2 regions of the Pseudomonas nunensis genome follow, and region 2 is predicted to be linked to the other one. Evidence: riboswitches for the same ligand, from Rfam matches in the RefSeq annotation. Region 2 holds a riboswitch; the other holds the start of a gene.
The links. Region 2 has a riboswitch for cobalamin ahead of cobO (cob(I)yrinic acid a,c-diamide adenosyltransferase). Riboswitches for the same ligand answer to the same signal wherever they lie in the genome.

Region 1 (7,595 bases), 1.2 Mb from region 2:
ATGTTCGGCAGCGGCCCGAGCAACGCGTCCGGCCAGCAGTTTTCCGACAGCCCGACGCCCTTGCCCGGCAGCCATTCCAGATTGCCGTGCTTACCCACGTGGATCACGCCGTGGGGGCCATAGGTGTTGCGCAGCCAGAAGTAGAACGCCAGGTAGCCGTGAGGCGGCACCAGATCGGGATCGTGATACACCGCGCTCGGATCGATCTGATAACCCCTGGCCGGTTGAATGCCGACGAAGGTCAGGCCGAAGCGCAGCCCCGCAATCATCATGCGTCCGCCACGGAACATCGGATCGTTTTGCGGCGGGCCCCAACGCTCCAGCACCGCTTGGCGATTGGCCTCAGGCAACGCGTCGAACATAAGCAAATAGTCGTCCAGCGCCAGGCTTTGCATGCACGGGCGCTGGTCGAGGGTGTCGAGGTCATTGCTGATGCCGCCGAGCAGTTGCTGGATCAACGCGGTGCCGTTGTCCGGCAACTCGGCCGGCAGCGGATAGCCTTCTTTATACAGCGCACGCAGGATATTCAGCGCCGCAGCCGGGGTGTCGAGGCCGACGCCGTTGCCGATGCGACCATCGCGGGTCGGGTAGTTGGCGAGAATCAGCGCGATGCGTTTTTCGCCATTGGGCACCCGCGCCAGATCGATCCAGCGCCGCGCCAGTTCGGCGACGAAATCCATGCGCTCCGGTTGCGGCCGGTAGCAGACCACGTCGGACTGACTGCGCTCACTGCGCCAAGCCAGATCCTTGAAGCTGATCGGCCGGCTGATGATGCGCCCGTCGAGTTCCGGCAACGCGATGTGCATCGCCAGATCCCGTGGGCCGAGGCCTTGTTCGCTGGCGCGCCAGCCGGGTTCGTTGTCCTGGGCACAAATCGCCTGGATCACCGGGATATTGCGGCGAAACGGTCGCAAGTGCGGCGCTTCGGGGCTGGATTGGGCGAAACCGGTGGTGTTGAGAATCACCGATGCTTCCACTTCATCCAGCAGGTCCTCGACCACCGTCAGGCAGCCGGGCTCTTTCAAACTGGCCAGCGCAATCGGCAACGGGTTCAGCCCGGCCGCTTGCAAACGCTGACAGAAAACATCAATGAAAGCAGTGTTCGCCGCTTGCAAATGCGAGCGGTAAAACAGCACCGCCGCCACCGGTTGATCGGCCTGCCAGTCGGCTTGCCAATCACTCAGTTCAGCTGGGCTTTTTTGCGGATGGTAGATCGCGGTGCGTGGCAGAGTTTGCGGCTCAGCCCAGGCGTAGTCGCGACCCAGCCAGCGATTGGCCAGGCAACGGAAAAAATCCAGGGCATTGCCCATGCCGCCCTGACGCAAAAACTGCCAGAGTCGATCGCGGTCTTCCGCGCCCACGGTACTGAGGTCACTGAGCTCCGGGTCCGGGCGGTCATCGCCGGGCACCAGGATCAGTTGCACGCCGCGTTCAGACAGTTCGACCAGCCGCTCGACACCATAACGCCAATAAGCGATGCCGCCGTGCAGCGAGATCAGGATCACCTTGGCGTGGCGCAGCACTTCATCGACATACAAGTCCACCGACGCATGGTTCTGCACCTGCATCGGGTTGGCCAAGCGCACACTCGGGTAGTCGTCGGGCAATTGCTGCGCGGCTTCGGCGAGCAGCGCCAGGCTGGAATCGCCGCTGCAAAGGATCACCAGTTCGGCGGGGGTTTGTCCAAGGTCGGCAATGTTGTCATCCGACACGAAACCGCCGGGCTGGGTCCTGAGCAGGTGCATGGCTTAAACGCTGAGCGCGGCGCGCAGTTGCGCTTCGAGTTGAGCGGCGTCCAGTTCCTGGCCGATCAGCACCAGACGCGTGGTGCGCGCTTCTTCGGCGCCCCATTGGCGGTCGAAGTGCTTGTCGAAGCGCGTGCCCACGCCCTGGATCAGCAGGCGCATCGGCTTGTTCGGGATCGCCGCGAAACCCTTGACCCGCAGGATGCCGTGCTTGACCACCAGTTGAGTCAGCGCGTCCATCAGCAGGCTTTCGTCAGCTTGTGGCAGCTCGATCGAGATCGAATCGAAGGCGTCGTGATCGTGATCGTCTTCACCTTCGTGGTGATGATCGTGACGGCTGTGGCGGCTGTCGATGTGTTCTTCGGAGCCGGCGCCGAGACCGATCAGCACGTCGAGTGGCACGCGACCGCTGCTGGCTTCGATAACTTTAACGGCTGGCGGTAGTTCTTCGGCGACTTCCAGGCGCACGCGGGCCAGGTCTTCCGGGCTGATCAGGTCGGCCTTGTTGAGGATGACCAGGTCGGCGCTGGCCAGTTGGTCGGCGAACAATTCGTGCAGCGGCGATTCGTGGTCCAGGTTCGGATCGAGTTTGCGCTGGGCGTCGACTTGATCCGGGAACGCGGCGAACGTGCCAGCGGCTACGGCCGGGCTATCGACCACGGTGATGACCGCGTCAACCGTGCAGGCGCTGCGGATTTCCGGCCACTGGAAGGCTTGCACCAGTGGTTTTGGCAGGGCCAGGCCAGAGGTTTCGATGAGGATGTGGTCGAGGTCACCGCGACGCGCAACCAATTCGCGCATCACCGGGAAGAACTCTTCCTGGACCGTGCAGCACAGGCAGCCGTTGGCCAGTTCGTAGACGCGGCCGTTGGCCTCTTCTTCGGTGCAGCCGATGGAGCACTGCTTGAGGATTTCGCCGTCAATGCCCAGCTCGCCGAATTCGTTGACGATCACCGCGATGCGGCGACCCTGGGCGTTGTCGAGCATGTGCCGCAGCAAGGTGGTTTTGCCCGAGCCGAGGAAGCCGGTAACGATAGTGACGGGGAGTTTGGCCAGTGTTTTCATCGGATGCCCTTTGGCAAGGTGGCGGGCATACGGGACGACGACCGCAGCGATAAAGGCGCGGAAAATTTCGCCACCGGATCACCCCGCCCGGTTGTAGTGAGAATTCGTTTCGAGGCAGGTCTCCTGGCTGACGGTGTGCCGGTCGTTGGACTGGCGTTGGCTGCGCCTTCCCGCGAACCCTTTGGAGGGGTTTGCAGTGGCGTGGCAGCGAACATCACCGTTCACAGTTGCGGGGGCAGCCGCGGCATCGACCGCGTTCCCTTCTTAGCTTCGGCAAACGCCGAAGAACCTCGAAAGCGCAAGGCTACGCATGGTGTGGGGGCGGGTCAATGTTCTGCTGAGTTCTGTAGCGACTGTGATGACGCCTTCGCGAGCAAGCCCGCTCCCACATGGGAATGCGGTTACCTGTGGGAGCGGGCTTGCTCGCGAAGGGCGCGACTCGGTTTCCAACTGAGAACCCATGCCAATTGACTCCCCCGCCCCGCCCATGCTCTCCTACACGCCTTGTTACGGGTGCCCTTCACAGGGTGAAACGGGAAACCGGTGAATCATGTGCTTTACTCTAAAGCCATGTCAGTCCGGTGCTGCCCCCGCAACGGTAAGCGAGCGAAGAATCAGATCCACTGTGCCGGCAGTTCGGCATGGGAAGGTGATTCTTGCAGGTTTCGGCGCAAGCCTTGACCCCTCGTGAGCCCGGAGACCGGCCCGCAACACAAAGTGACCAGTACGATCACTGAATAACAAACCCGCGGTGGGCGGGCGCTGTTTGAACCTCTGCGCGCACGCTCGCAGGGGTTTGCATGCGCTCAATTCACCCGCTGACAGACCAGAGGGAAGCGCCATGTCGATCATCAGCAGCACCGACAGCAGTACCAAGAAAGCCACCGCCAGCACCACAACCACCCTGAGCCAACGCCTGACCGCCGCCGTTTGTGCGTCGATCCTTGGCGCGTGCCTGGTGTATTTCGCCGGTTTCTCGCACATCGAAGCGGTGCACAACGCCGCGCACGATACCCGTCACAGCTCCGCGTTCCCGTGCCATTGAGACCTGCCGACATGATCAAGCGTATCGCGCAAACCGCAGGTTTCACCGGGCTGCTGGCCGCCCTGCTGCTGACCCTGCTGCAGAGTTTCTGGGTCGCTCCGCTGATTCTCCAGGCGGAAACCTATGAAAAATCCGAGCCTGCCGCAGTAGTTGCTCACGAGCACGCCGATGGAGCCATGGCCGCACACACCCACGACGCCGAAGCCTGGGAGCCGGAAGACGGCTGGCAGCGCGTGTTGTCCACCACCGGCGGTAATCTGGTGGTCGCCGTCGGTTTCGCACTGATGCTCGCCGGTCTCTACACCCTGCGCGCCCCGACCAAAACTGCTCAGGGCCTGCTCTGGGGCCTGGCCGGTTACGCGACCTTCGTGCTGGCGCCGACCTTGGGCCTGCCGCCTGAATTGCCGGGCACTGCGGCTGCCGATCTGGCACAACGGCAGATCTGGTGGATCGGTACTGCAGCGTCCACCGCTGTCGGCATCGCGCTGATCGTGTTCAGCCGTCACTGGCTGATGAAGATCCTCGGCGTGGCGATTCTGGCGGTTCCGCACGTCATCGGCGCGCCGCAACCGGAAGTCCACTCGATGCTGGCCCCGGAAGCTCTGGAATCGCAGTTCAAAATCGCTTCGCAGTTGACCAACGTAGTGTTCTGGCTGGCCCTGGGCCTGATCAGCGCCTGGTTGTTCCGCCGCAAAAGCGATGGTCAATACCACGCATGACTGAACAAGGCACAGCGCCGACTTTAGTGGTCGGCCTGGGCTGCCAGCGCGGCTGCCCCGCCAGCACATTGCGGGCGCTGCTCGATCAGGCACTGCAGGCGCATCACATCGAACTTCGCCAGATCAAGGCCTTGGCCAGCATCGACCTGAAGCGTGATGAACCGGGCCTGATCGAGTTAGCCGCGCAGCTGGGGCTGCAGGTGATGTATTTCAGCAGTGAGCAATTGGCCGGTTACCAATTGCAACTGAGCCATCAATCGCAGATCGCGTTTGAACGCACCGGCTGCTACGGCGTCGCGGAAAGCGCCGCCCTGGCCCTGGCTGAACACCTGGCCCAGGCACCGGCGAAGCTGCTGATTTCCCGACAAAAATATGCCCAGGCCACCCTCGCATTGGCCAGTGCTGCATAAAATCCCCGATAATCCCTGCCTCGATCATGAGCAATCTTCATCTGAAGCCTTGCCCAGCCCCTTTTTTCCATAGGAACTGACGATGACCGTCTACTTCATTGGCGCAGGTCCCGGCGACCCGGAACTGATCACCGTCAAGGGCCAACGGCTGATTCGCAGCTGCCCGGTGATCATCTACGCCGGCTCCCTGGTGCCGGTCGCGGTGCTCGAAGGCCACCAGGCGCAAACGCTGGTCAACAGCGCCGAGCTGCACCTGGAACAGATCATCGAACTGATCAAGACCGCCCACGGCAACGGTCAGGATGTCGCGCGGGTGCATTCCGGTGATCCGAGTCTGTATGGCGCGATTGGCGAGCAGATTCGCTACCTGCGAGAGCTGGGTATTCCGTTTGAAATCATCCCTGGCGTCACGGCGACAGCGGCTTGTGCGGCGTTGCTGGGAGCGGAGTTGACGTTACCCGATATCTCGCAAAGCGTGATTCTGACTCGCTATGCCGACAAGACCGCGATGCCGGCCGGTGAAGAACTGGGCAGTTTGGCGCAGCACGGGGCGACCATGGCGATTCATCTGGGGGTCAATCATTTGGAGAAGATTCTGGCCGAGTTGCTGCCGCATTACGGCGCGGACTGCCCGATTGCGGTGATTCACCGGGCGACGTGGCCGGATCAGGATTGGGTGGTCGGGACTTTGGCGGATATCGCCGGGAAGGTTGAGGCCAAGGGGTTTCGGCGCACGGCGTTGATTCTGGTGGGTCGGGTGTTGGGAAGCGATCACTTTAGCGAGTCGTCGCTTTACCGCGCGGGGCATGCGCATCTTTACAGGCCCTGAAGCACTTGTGGCGAGGGGGCTTGCCCCCGTCCGGGGGCGAAGCCGTCGCAAAACCTGCATGCAAGGTATGCCTGAAAAATGCAGGGGCCGCTTCGCAGCCCAACGGGGGCAAGCCCCCTCGCCACAGGTAACTGTTCACGTATAAAAAAACGGCACTCACGGGTGCCGTTTTTTTTATGCCGCAGCGAACACCTTAGTAGTAGGCGTTTTCTTTCTGCGTGTGGTCGGTCACATCGCGAACGCCCTTGAGCTCCGGAACGCGCTCGAGCAAGGTGCGCTCGATGCCTTCACGCAAGGTCACGTCTGCCTGGCCGCAGCCCTGGCAACCGCCGCCGAACTTCAGCACGGCAATGCCGTCCTCGACCACATCGATCAGGCTGACCTGACCGCCGTGGCTCGCGAGCCCCGGGTTGATCTCGGTTTGCAGGTAGTAGTTGATGCGCTCGTTGACCGGGCTGTCGGCGTTGACCATCGGGACTTTGGCGTTTGGCGCCTTGATGGTCAGCTGGCCGCCCATGCGGTCGGTGGCGTAGTCGACTACCGCGTCGTCCAGGAAAGCTTCGCTGAACGAATCGATGTACGCGGTGAAGCTTTTGAGCCCCAACGCGGTGTCTTCAGGTTTTTCTTCGCCCGGCTTGCAGTAGGCAATGCAGGTTTCGGCGTACTGGGTGCCAGGCTGGGTGATGAAGACGCGGATGCCGATGCCTGGGGTGTTCTGCTTGGAGAGCAGATCAGCCAGATAATCGTGGGCGGCGTCAGTGATGGTAATAGCGGTCATGGAAACTCCTCGCAGGCTTGGGCGCAGTTTACGCCAATCATCGCGCCGCACAAAGTCCTAGTATTTTTGTCGGGAAAGCGCCAGCGCGGGTTGAGTAACCGTTTCGCCGTCAATCCGTGCTTTAAGCCACCGATAGCTGCGTTTTTCCACCCATTCGTAACTGGCCCAGGACGCCAGACCGATAGTCGCCGCGCAAACGCCGAACATCACGTAGGGATTCACGCCATAGCGCTGTGCGACAAATCCCCCGGCGGACAGCACCAGCACATGCATCAGGTACACCGAGTAGGAACAATTACCCAGCAGCTCGAACACCCGGTTGTTCTCGAAAAAACGCTCCAGCGCGATGCACGCGATTACCAGCACCGCGCTCGGCAAGCCCCAGTTCAGGAAACGCGGCGCCGGCGCCCAGTGATAAATCGCCAGCAACGCGCCGACTATCCCCAGCAATGGCAGCCACAGCCCCGGTTTGATCCAGCCACGCCGGTAAAGCATGCCGACGGCGATCCCCAGCAGAAACTCATAAACGATGTCTGAACGGTAGAACTCGCTGACCCAGCCATAACCGGTCCAGGCCTGGCACACCGCGAACAGCAACGCCGCCACAATCACCAGCCTGAAGTGCAAGCGAAACAGCAGCGCCCAGCCGAACAGCAGGTAAAAGAGCATTTCGTAGTTGAGGGTCCAGCCAACGTTGAGGGTCGGATAAATCCCGTAACCGCCGGGGTTCTCCGTAGGAATAAACAACAGCGACAGCAGGAAATGCGACCAATCGACGGTTTGATCGGGCAATACCGGCCGCGCAAACACCACCACCAGCGCCATCAGCGCGGTGTACAGCCAGTACGCCGGGACGATCCGAAACAGCCGATACAACAGGAATCGCGCGGGCGGCAGGGATTTGCCTTCGGTCGAGAGGAAAATCACCAGGCCGCTGATGACGAAGAAGATGTCGACGCCCACCGCGCCCTTGTCGATAAACGCCTGCCCCACCGGCCCTCGGG
Region 2 (7,595 bases):
CACACTTTATGTAAGGCGAACTTAAAGTCTTACTTGAAGTTTGGCGCATAAGCGCTAGAATCCTGTCTATTATTGATGGCAAACCGCCTGTGCTCTGCGCAGGCGGTTTTCTTTTCTGTCTTTCCGGCAGAAAAAAGCCGCAGCCAGATCAGGATGCTCTGCTTATGACGATGTCGGCCCGCCTCACCCTGATGCTCTTTGCAGCGCTGCTCAGCGCTTGCGCCAGCCGCACGCCACCGCCGCAGCCCGCGCCAGTGGTTCGAGCGCCGATTATTTTTGGCCCTGCCCAAGCATTCTCCCCTGAAGCGGAAGACGTGTTGTTTCGCGCCCTCGGCCTGGTGGGCACGCCCTATCGCTGGGGCGGCAATACGCCAGATTCCGGATTCGATTGCAGTGGCCTGATCGGTTACGTCTACCGTGACGTCACCGGCATTTCCCTGCCGCGCACCACCCGCGAAATGATCAGCATGCAAGCGGCCAATGTCGGCAAGGAAGGCCTGCAAACCGGTGACCTGATTTTCTTCGCCACCAATGGCGGCTCCCAGGTCAGCCATGCCGGTATCTACGTCGGTGAAGGCCGCTTTGTTCACGCGCCTGCCACCGGCGGCACGGTGAAGCTCGACAGCCTTTCCAAAGCCTATTGGCAGAAAGCCTACCTGAGCGCCAAACGCGTCTTGCAACCAGAGCATCTGGCGCGTAATCAGTAGGTTTTTACGCGGAGGTTGTGATGACCAATCGCACGCTCAATCTCGACGATTCCCTGTATCAATACCTGCTCGACGTTTCCCTCAGGGAAACGTCGCTGCTCAAGCGCTTGCGCGATGAAACCCAGACGCTGCCCATGGCCCGCTGGCAAGTGGCGCCTGAGCAGGGGCAGTTCCTCGCCTTGCTGGTCAAACTCACCGGCGCCACGCGTCTGCTGGAAATCGGCACCTTCACCGGTTATAGCGCCTTGTGCATGGCGGCGGCGTTGCCGGAGGACGGCTCGTTGATCTGTTGCGATATCCCCGGCGACTACAACGCCATCGCGTGGCGTTACTGGCAGGAAGCGGGGCTCGCCGAACGTATCGATTTGCGTCTGGCGCCGGCGCTGGAAACCCTCGCTCAGCTGGAACAACCGGGCGTGTTTGATCTGATCTTTATCGATGCTGACAAGGCTAACTACCCGAGTTATCTGGAGCACGCCCTGCGTTTGCTGCGGGTGGGTGGTCTGGCGATATTCGACAACACGTTGTGGAGCGGACGGGTGCTGGAGAGCAATCCCGAGAGCGTCGACACGCGGGCGATTCAGAAGCTCAATCGAGCGTTGAAGGATGATGCGAGAGTGGATTTATCGTTGCTGCCGATTGGCGATGGATTAACGCTTTGCCGCAAACGCTGACGCTTATAAATGTGGGAGCGGGCTTGCTCGCGAAAGCGATGTGTCAGTCGACATTATTGTTGAATGACACACCCTCTTCGCGAGCAAGCCCGCTCCCACATTGGGTTTGGTGTTGGCAGGAAGAGTTTTATTTAGCCGCCGAAACCCGCCAAACCTTGTTCCCCACATCATCCGCCACCAGCAAGCCTCCCTGCTGATCGATCACCACACCCACCGGCCGACCCAAAGCGTTTTCATCTTTATCCAGGAACCCGGTCAGCACATCGACGGGCTGCCCGGTCGGCTTGCCTGCGGTGAACGGCACGAAAATCACTTTATAGCCGCTGTGCGGTTTGCGGTTCCATGAGCCGTGCTGGCCGACGAAGGCGCCGTTGGTGAACGGTGCCGGCAGTTTACTGCCTTCGGCAAAGGTGAAGCCCAGCGAAGCGGTGTGCGGGCCGACGGCGTAATCCGGGGCGATGGCCTTGGCGACCATTTCCGGATTTTGCGGCTCGACGCGCACATCGACGTGCTGCCCGTAATAGCTGAACGGCCAGCCGTAGAACGCGCCGTCTTTGACTGAGGTGATGTAGTCCGGCACCAGGTCGCTGCCGATCTCATCCCGCTCGTTGACCGAGGTCCACAACGCGCCGCTGCTCGGTTCCCAGCCCATGCCGTTGGGGTTGCGCAAGCCCGAGGCGAAGATCCGGTGATTGCCGGTGGCTCGGTCCACTTCCCAGATCGCCGCGCGACCTTCTTCTTTATCCAGGCCGTTTTCGCCGACGTTGCTGTTGGAGCCCACCGTCACGTACAGCTTGCTGCCGTCCTTGCTGGCGATGACGTTTTTGGTCCAATGGTGATTCAGCGTGCCGCCCGGTAGATCGACAACTTTGGTGGCTGGCGCGGTGATGGAGGTTTCGCCGTCCTTGTACGGAAAACGGATCAACTTGTCGGAGTCGGCCACGTACAGATCGTTGCCGACCAGTGCCATGCCGAAGGGCGAGCTGAGATTTTCCAGGAACACCGTACGCGTTTCGGCCACACCGTCGTGGTCCTTGTCCCGCAGCAGTGTAATCCGGTTCGGGCTTGGAACACCGGCGCCGGCGCGGCCCATGACTTTCTTCATCACCCAGCCGCGAATGCCGGTGGAGTCGTCAGGCTTGGGCGGAGCATTGGTTTCCGCCACCAGCACATCACCGTTAGGCAGCACGTAGAGCCAGCGCGGGTGATCGAGGTTTTCAGCAAATGCCGCCACTTGGGTTCCCGCCGCCGGGGTCGGTTTGGCGCCAGCCGGCCAGCCGATCGCCGGGGCGATATTCACCGTCGGGATCAGGGTTTTGTTCGGTTCTGGCAGTTTGGGCGATGGACCGGTGCCGTCCGTGACTTGCAGGCTGGAGGTCTCGCCGCAGGCAACAAGCCCTCCGGCGAGTGCGATAACGAGAACGAGCTGGGGTTTGCGCATGCTGATCTTCCCTATGAATGCACTGATCTAATCTAGAGAAGCAAACAGCCGCGATGGTTCAACCGATCAGCCACGGGCCTCTTTGAACAGCACCGCAATGCCCGGGTGATACTGGCCGGATTCGTTGCGCAACTTGCGATAGGCGTAGGGAAAATACCAGGCCACGGCGCAGGAGTGTTCCTTCTGCAAGTCGTCGACCATGTCCTGGAGTTCTTCGGGGGTGGCACTTTGCTGGGCTTTTTGCGGAGCCACGAACAGGCAGCCGAGTTTCAGGTCGCTGGCGTAGCTGATCCGCTTGGCGTCGCCGGTGATATCGACCAAGGCTTGTGTCAGGTTCAGGCTGTTGACCTTGGGCCAGCGCTGGGTGGCCTGAAGGTAAGCGCGTGCTTCGCTGGCGGCGATCAACAGATCGGCGCGAGCATTGCGTTCGCCTTCTTCGGTCTGTTTGCGGGTCGGCGTCTGTTGCAGCGTGACCATTTCCGCCATCCAGGCCGCGGCCGAAAGCAGGCTGATATTGGCTTTTTCGTCGAACCAGTACGGTGCATCATTATCGCCGCGCACAGCGTTATAGCGGTCGATACAGTCAAACCAGCGTTCCAGCAGCGGGCGCAGGAATTCCAGCTTCGGATTGCTGATGATCATGCCTTGCATGTGGCTCACCCTTATTATTGTGTTGTGAGATTGTGGCTCTTTGATATCACTGCTCAGAGTGTGGCACAAGAATGACGTCGGATAATTGATCGACGGCAGAAATTCGCCCGGTGGCGTCCCGGCTTTAATTGACGCTCCACCCCCAACCCTCTAACCTTCGCGGCTTGTTTCAGGTGCTCTGTGGCCGTGGTCGACAGAGTGAAACAGGGAAGCCGGTGAGTGACGTTGTTCATTGATGAACAACCACGATCCCGGCGCTGCCCCCGCAACGGTAAATGAGTGAAAGCTGCGTCTTGAGCCACTGTGTCGACTGACATGGGAAGGCGCGCAGTCCGGTGCAAACCGCTCATGAGCCCGGAGACCGGCCTGATCCATCCAGCGGCATCACGGTGGGCGATGCCAGGCTTTTTGCCGTCTATTCTTGTGCCTGCCCGCCGTTATCCAGCCTCAACGGAGAGCTCCCCCATGACTGATACCCCCGATCGTGACGAACGCCACCTGGCGCGCATGCTGCGAAAAAAAGCCGTGATTGACGAGCGCATCGCCAATTCGCCGAACGAATGCGGCCTGCTGTTGGTGCTGACCGGCAATGGCAAAGGCAAAAGCAGCTCGGCCTTCGGCATGCTCGCCCGCTCCATGGGCCATGGCATGCAGTGCGGTGTGGTGCAGTTCATCAAGGGCCGTAACAGCACTGGCGAGGAACTGTTCTTCCGGCGCTTCCCGGAGCAAGTGCGTTTTCATGTGATGGGCGAGGGCTTCACCTGGGAAACCCAGGACCGTCAGCGCGACATCGCTGCCGCCGAAGCCGCTTGGGAAGTATCCCGTGAACTGCTGCGCGATCCGTCGATCGGCCTGGTGGTGCTGGATGAGCTGAACATCGCCCTCAAGCACGGTTACCTCGATCTCGATCAAGTGCTCAGCGATTTGCAGGCCCGTCCGCCGATGCAACATGTCGTCGTCACCGGTCGCGGCGCCAAGCCGGAAATGATCGAACTGGCCGACACCGTCACCGAAATGAACGTGATCAAGCACGCTTTCCAGGCTGGGATCAAAGCGCAAAAAGGCGTCGAGCTGTGAATACTATTTTATGAAAAGCATACGTCATTGCCCGGCGGTACTGATTGCCGCGCCGGCCTCCGGTCAGGGCAAGACCACCGTCACCGCCGCGCTGGCCCGGTTGCATCGCAATCAGGGGCGCAAGGTGCGCGTGTTCAAATGCGGCCCGGACTTCCTCGACCCGATGATCCTCGAGCGCGCCAGCGGTGCGCCGGTTTATCAATTGGACATGTGGATGGTCGGCGAGCAGGAAAGTCGTCGGCTGTTGTGGGAAGCCGCCGGTGAAGCCGATCTGATTCTGATCGAAGGCGTCATGGGCCTGTTCGACGGCACGCCGTCCAGCGCTGACCTGGCGCGGCACTTCGGTGTGCCGGTACTCGGTGTAATCGACGGCACCGCCATGGCCCAGACCTTTGGTGCGTTGGCATTGGGATTGGCGAAGTATCAGCCGGACCTGCCGTTTGCCGGCGTCCTCGCCAACCGCGTCGGCACTTTGCGTCACGCGCAATTGCTCGAAGGCAGCCTGACTGAAGGCTTGCGCTGGTACGGCGCACTGTCCCGGGAAACCGGGATCGAATTGCCGAGCCGTCACCTTGGCTTGGTGCAGGCCAGCGAGTTGAACGACCTCGATCTGCGCCTCGACGCCGCAGCCGATGCGTTGGCCAGCAGCTGCGAGGTAGCGTTGCCACCGGCCGTCGAATTCGCAGCTCCGGATGTGCTCGAAGCCGAGCCGTTGCTGGCGGGCGTGCGTATTGCCGTGGCGCGTGACGAAGCGTTCGCTTTCACCTACGGCGCCAGCCTCGATTTGCTGCGAGCGATGGGCGCCGAGTTGTCATTCTTCTCGCCGATTCGCGATACCGAATTGCCCGAAGCTGACAGCCTGTATCTGCCCGGTGGTTACCCCGAACTGCACCATGTGGCGCTGTCGCAAAACACCTCGATGCTGACCGCGATTCGCGCGCATCACGCCGCAGGTAAACCGTTGCTGGCGGAATGTGGCGGGATGCTTTATCTGCTCGATTCGTTGACTGACGTTGAAGGTACTCGCGCTGAACTGGTCGGGTTGCTGGCCGGGGATGCGGTGATGCAAAAGCGTCTGGCGGCATTGGCGTTGCAAGCGGTCGAGTTGCCGGAAGGCCTGTTGCGTGGGCACACCTATCACCATTCGTTGACCAGCACGGAGCTGGAGCCGATTGCTCGGGGCTTGAGCCCTAACGGCGGGCGCGGGGCGGAGGCGGTTTATCGTGAGGGGCGGATGACGGCCTCTTATGTGCATTTTTATTTTCCGTCGAATCCGTCGGCGATTGCCGCGCTGTTTGCGCCTGATCTTGAGGCCGCCTTCGCGAGCAGGCTCGCTCCCACATTAGAAGGTGGGATGCCTGAAGAAACGCAGTCCACTGTGGGAGCGAGCCTGCTCGCGAAGAGGCCATGACCGACAACGCCTTCTCCGAGGACGAACGCGCGGCCGTCTACCGAGCCATCGCCGAACGCCGCGACATGCGCCACTTCAGCGGCGGCACCGTCGAGCCCGAATTGCTGCGCCGTCTGCTAGAAGCCGCACACCAGGCCCCCAGCGTAGGCCTGATGCAGCCCTGGCGCTTCATCCGCATCAGCGATAAAGCCCTGCGCGGCCAGATCCAGCAACTGGTGGAAGAAGAACGCATCCGCACCGCCGAGGCCCTCGGCGAGCGCACCGACGAGTTCATGAAGCTCAAGGTCGAAGGCATCAACGATTGCGCCGAAGTACTGGTCGCCGCGCTGATGGATGATCGCGAACGCCACATCTTCGGTCGTCGCACCTTGCCGGAAATGGACATGGCGTCGCTGTCTTGCGCAATCCAGAACCTGTGGCTGGCGTCTCGCGCTGAAGGCTTGGGAATGGGCTGGGTCTCGCTGTTCGAACCGCAAGCCCTGGCGGACCTGTTGGGTTTGCCCGTCGGTGCCAAGCCGTTGGCAATCCTTTGCCTCGGCCCGGTCAAGGAATTCTATCCGGCGCCGATGCTGGTACTCGAAGGCTGGGCGCAGGCGCGTCCGCTCAGTGAAATGTTGTATGAAAATTTTTGGGGAGTGAGTCAATGAGTGTGGCGTTGTTGAGTGTCGCCGCGGTTGCGCTGGATGCGCTGCTGGGTGAACCCAAACGCTGGCATCCGCTGGTGGCGTTCGGTGGTTTTGCCGATCGCATCGAGCAACGATTCAATTCCGGTGGCCGTGGCTGGCGCAGTCATGGCGTCACCGCGTGGGTGATCGCGGTGATTCCACTGACCTTGCTGGCCACGGCGCTTTCATGGGCGCCTTATGTCGGCTGGCTGGTCGAGATTCTGGCGCTGTATTGCGCCCTCGGCATGCGCAGCCTTGGCGAGCACGTCGAGCCGGTGGCCAAGGCCCTGCGCAGCGATGATCTGGATGAGGCGCGCAAACGCGTGGGTTATCTGGTGAGCCGCCAGACCAGCGAACTGGATAAAACCGAAGTCGCCCGTGCCGCCACCGAATCGGTACTGGAAAACGGCAGCGACGCGGTATTCGCTGCACTGTTCTGGTTTGCCGTGGCCGGTGCGCCGGGCGTGGTCCTCTATCGACTGAGCAACACCCTCGACGCCATGTGGGGTTATCGCAACGAACGCTTCGAACGGTTCGGCTGGGCGGCGGCGAAAATCGACGACGTCCTCAACTACATTCCTGCACGCCTGGTGGCGTTGACCTACGCGCTGCTAGGCAAAACCCGACTCGCATTGAAATGCTGGCGCACTCAAGGCCCGACCTGGGACAGCCCGAACGCCGGGCCGGTGATGGCGGCCGGTGCCGGCGCGCTGGGCGTCGAGTTGGGCGGGGCGGCGATTTATCACGGTGAATTGCATCAGCGTCCGCAACTCGGCGAAGGCCCGGCGGCGGATGCCGACTCCATCGACCGTGGCTGGCAATTGGTCCAGCGCGGCGTATGGTTATGGCTGCTGATTCTCTGCGTGGGAGCTGAATTCTATGCTTGAGCACGGTGGCCGGCTGCGTAAGGCGGCGCTCAGTTATGGCATCGCCGAAGCCGATTGGCTCGACCTGTCCAGCGGCCTGGCG

Region 1: it holds a riboswitch for cobalamin, as region 2 does, so the genes downstream of both, NK667_RS13110 (CbtB domain-containing protein) here and cobO (cob(I)yrinic acid a,c-diamide adenosyltransferase) in region 2, are expected to answer to the same signal.

What each region holds. Positions count from the first base shown of each region.
Region 1 covers NZ_CP101125.1:3,065,971-3,073,565, forward strand. Annotated here, with positions in the region: gene cobN (cobaltochelatase subunit CobN) at 1-1,745, opposite strand, end outside; gene cobW (cobalamin biosynthesis protein CobW) at 1,749-2,810, opposite strand; cobalamin riboswitch at 2,907-3,118, opposite strand; cobalamin riboswitch at 3,305-3,533, shown strand; gene NK667_RS13110 (CbtB domain-containing protein) at 3,652-3,855, shown strand; gene NK667_RS13115 (CbtA family protein) at 3,867-4,574, shown strand; gene NK667_RS13120 (cobalamin biosynthesis protein) at 4,571-4,984, shown strand; gene cobM (precorrin-4 C(11)-methyltransferase) at 5,067-5,813, shown strand; gene nfuA (Fe-S biogenesis protein NfuA) at 6,007-6,591, opposite strand; gene NK667_RS13135 (acyltransferase family protein) at 6,649-7,595, opposite strand, start outside.
Region 2 covers NZ_CP101125.1:4,294,723-4,302,317, reverse strand. Annotated here, with positions in the region: gene NK667_RS18745 (C40 family peptidase) at 165-707, shown strand; gene NK667_RS18740 (O-methyltransferase) at 728-1,381, shown strand; gene NK667_RS18735 (PQQ-dependent sugar dehydrogenase) at 1,509-2,822, opposite strand; gene NK667_RS18730 (hypothetical protein) at 2,889-3,473, opposite strand; cobalamin riboswitch at 3,628-3,857, shown strand; gene cobO (cob(I)yrinic acid a,c-diamide adenosyltransferase) at 3,939-4,550, shown strand; gene NK667_RS18720 (cobyrinic acid a,c-diamide synthase CobB) at 4,561-5,961, shown strand; gene bluB (5,6-dimethylbenzimidazole synthase) at 5,958-6,608, shown strand; gene cbiB (adenosylcobinamide-phosphate synthase CbiB) at 6,605-7,513, shown strand; gene cobD (threonine-phosphate decarboxylase CobD) at 7,506-7,595, shown strand, end outside.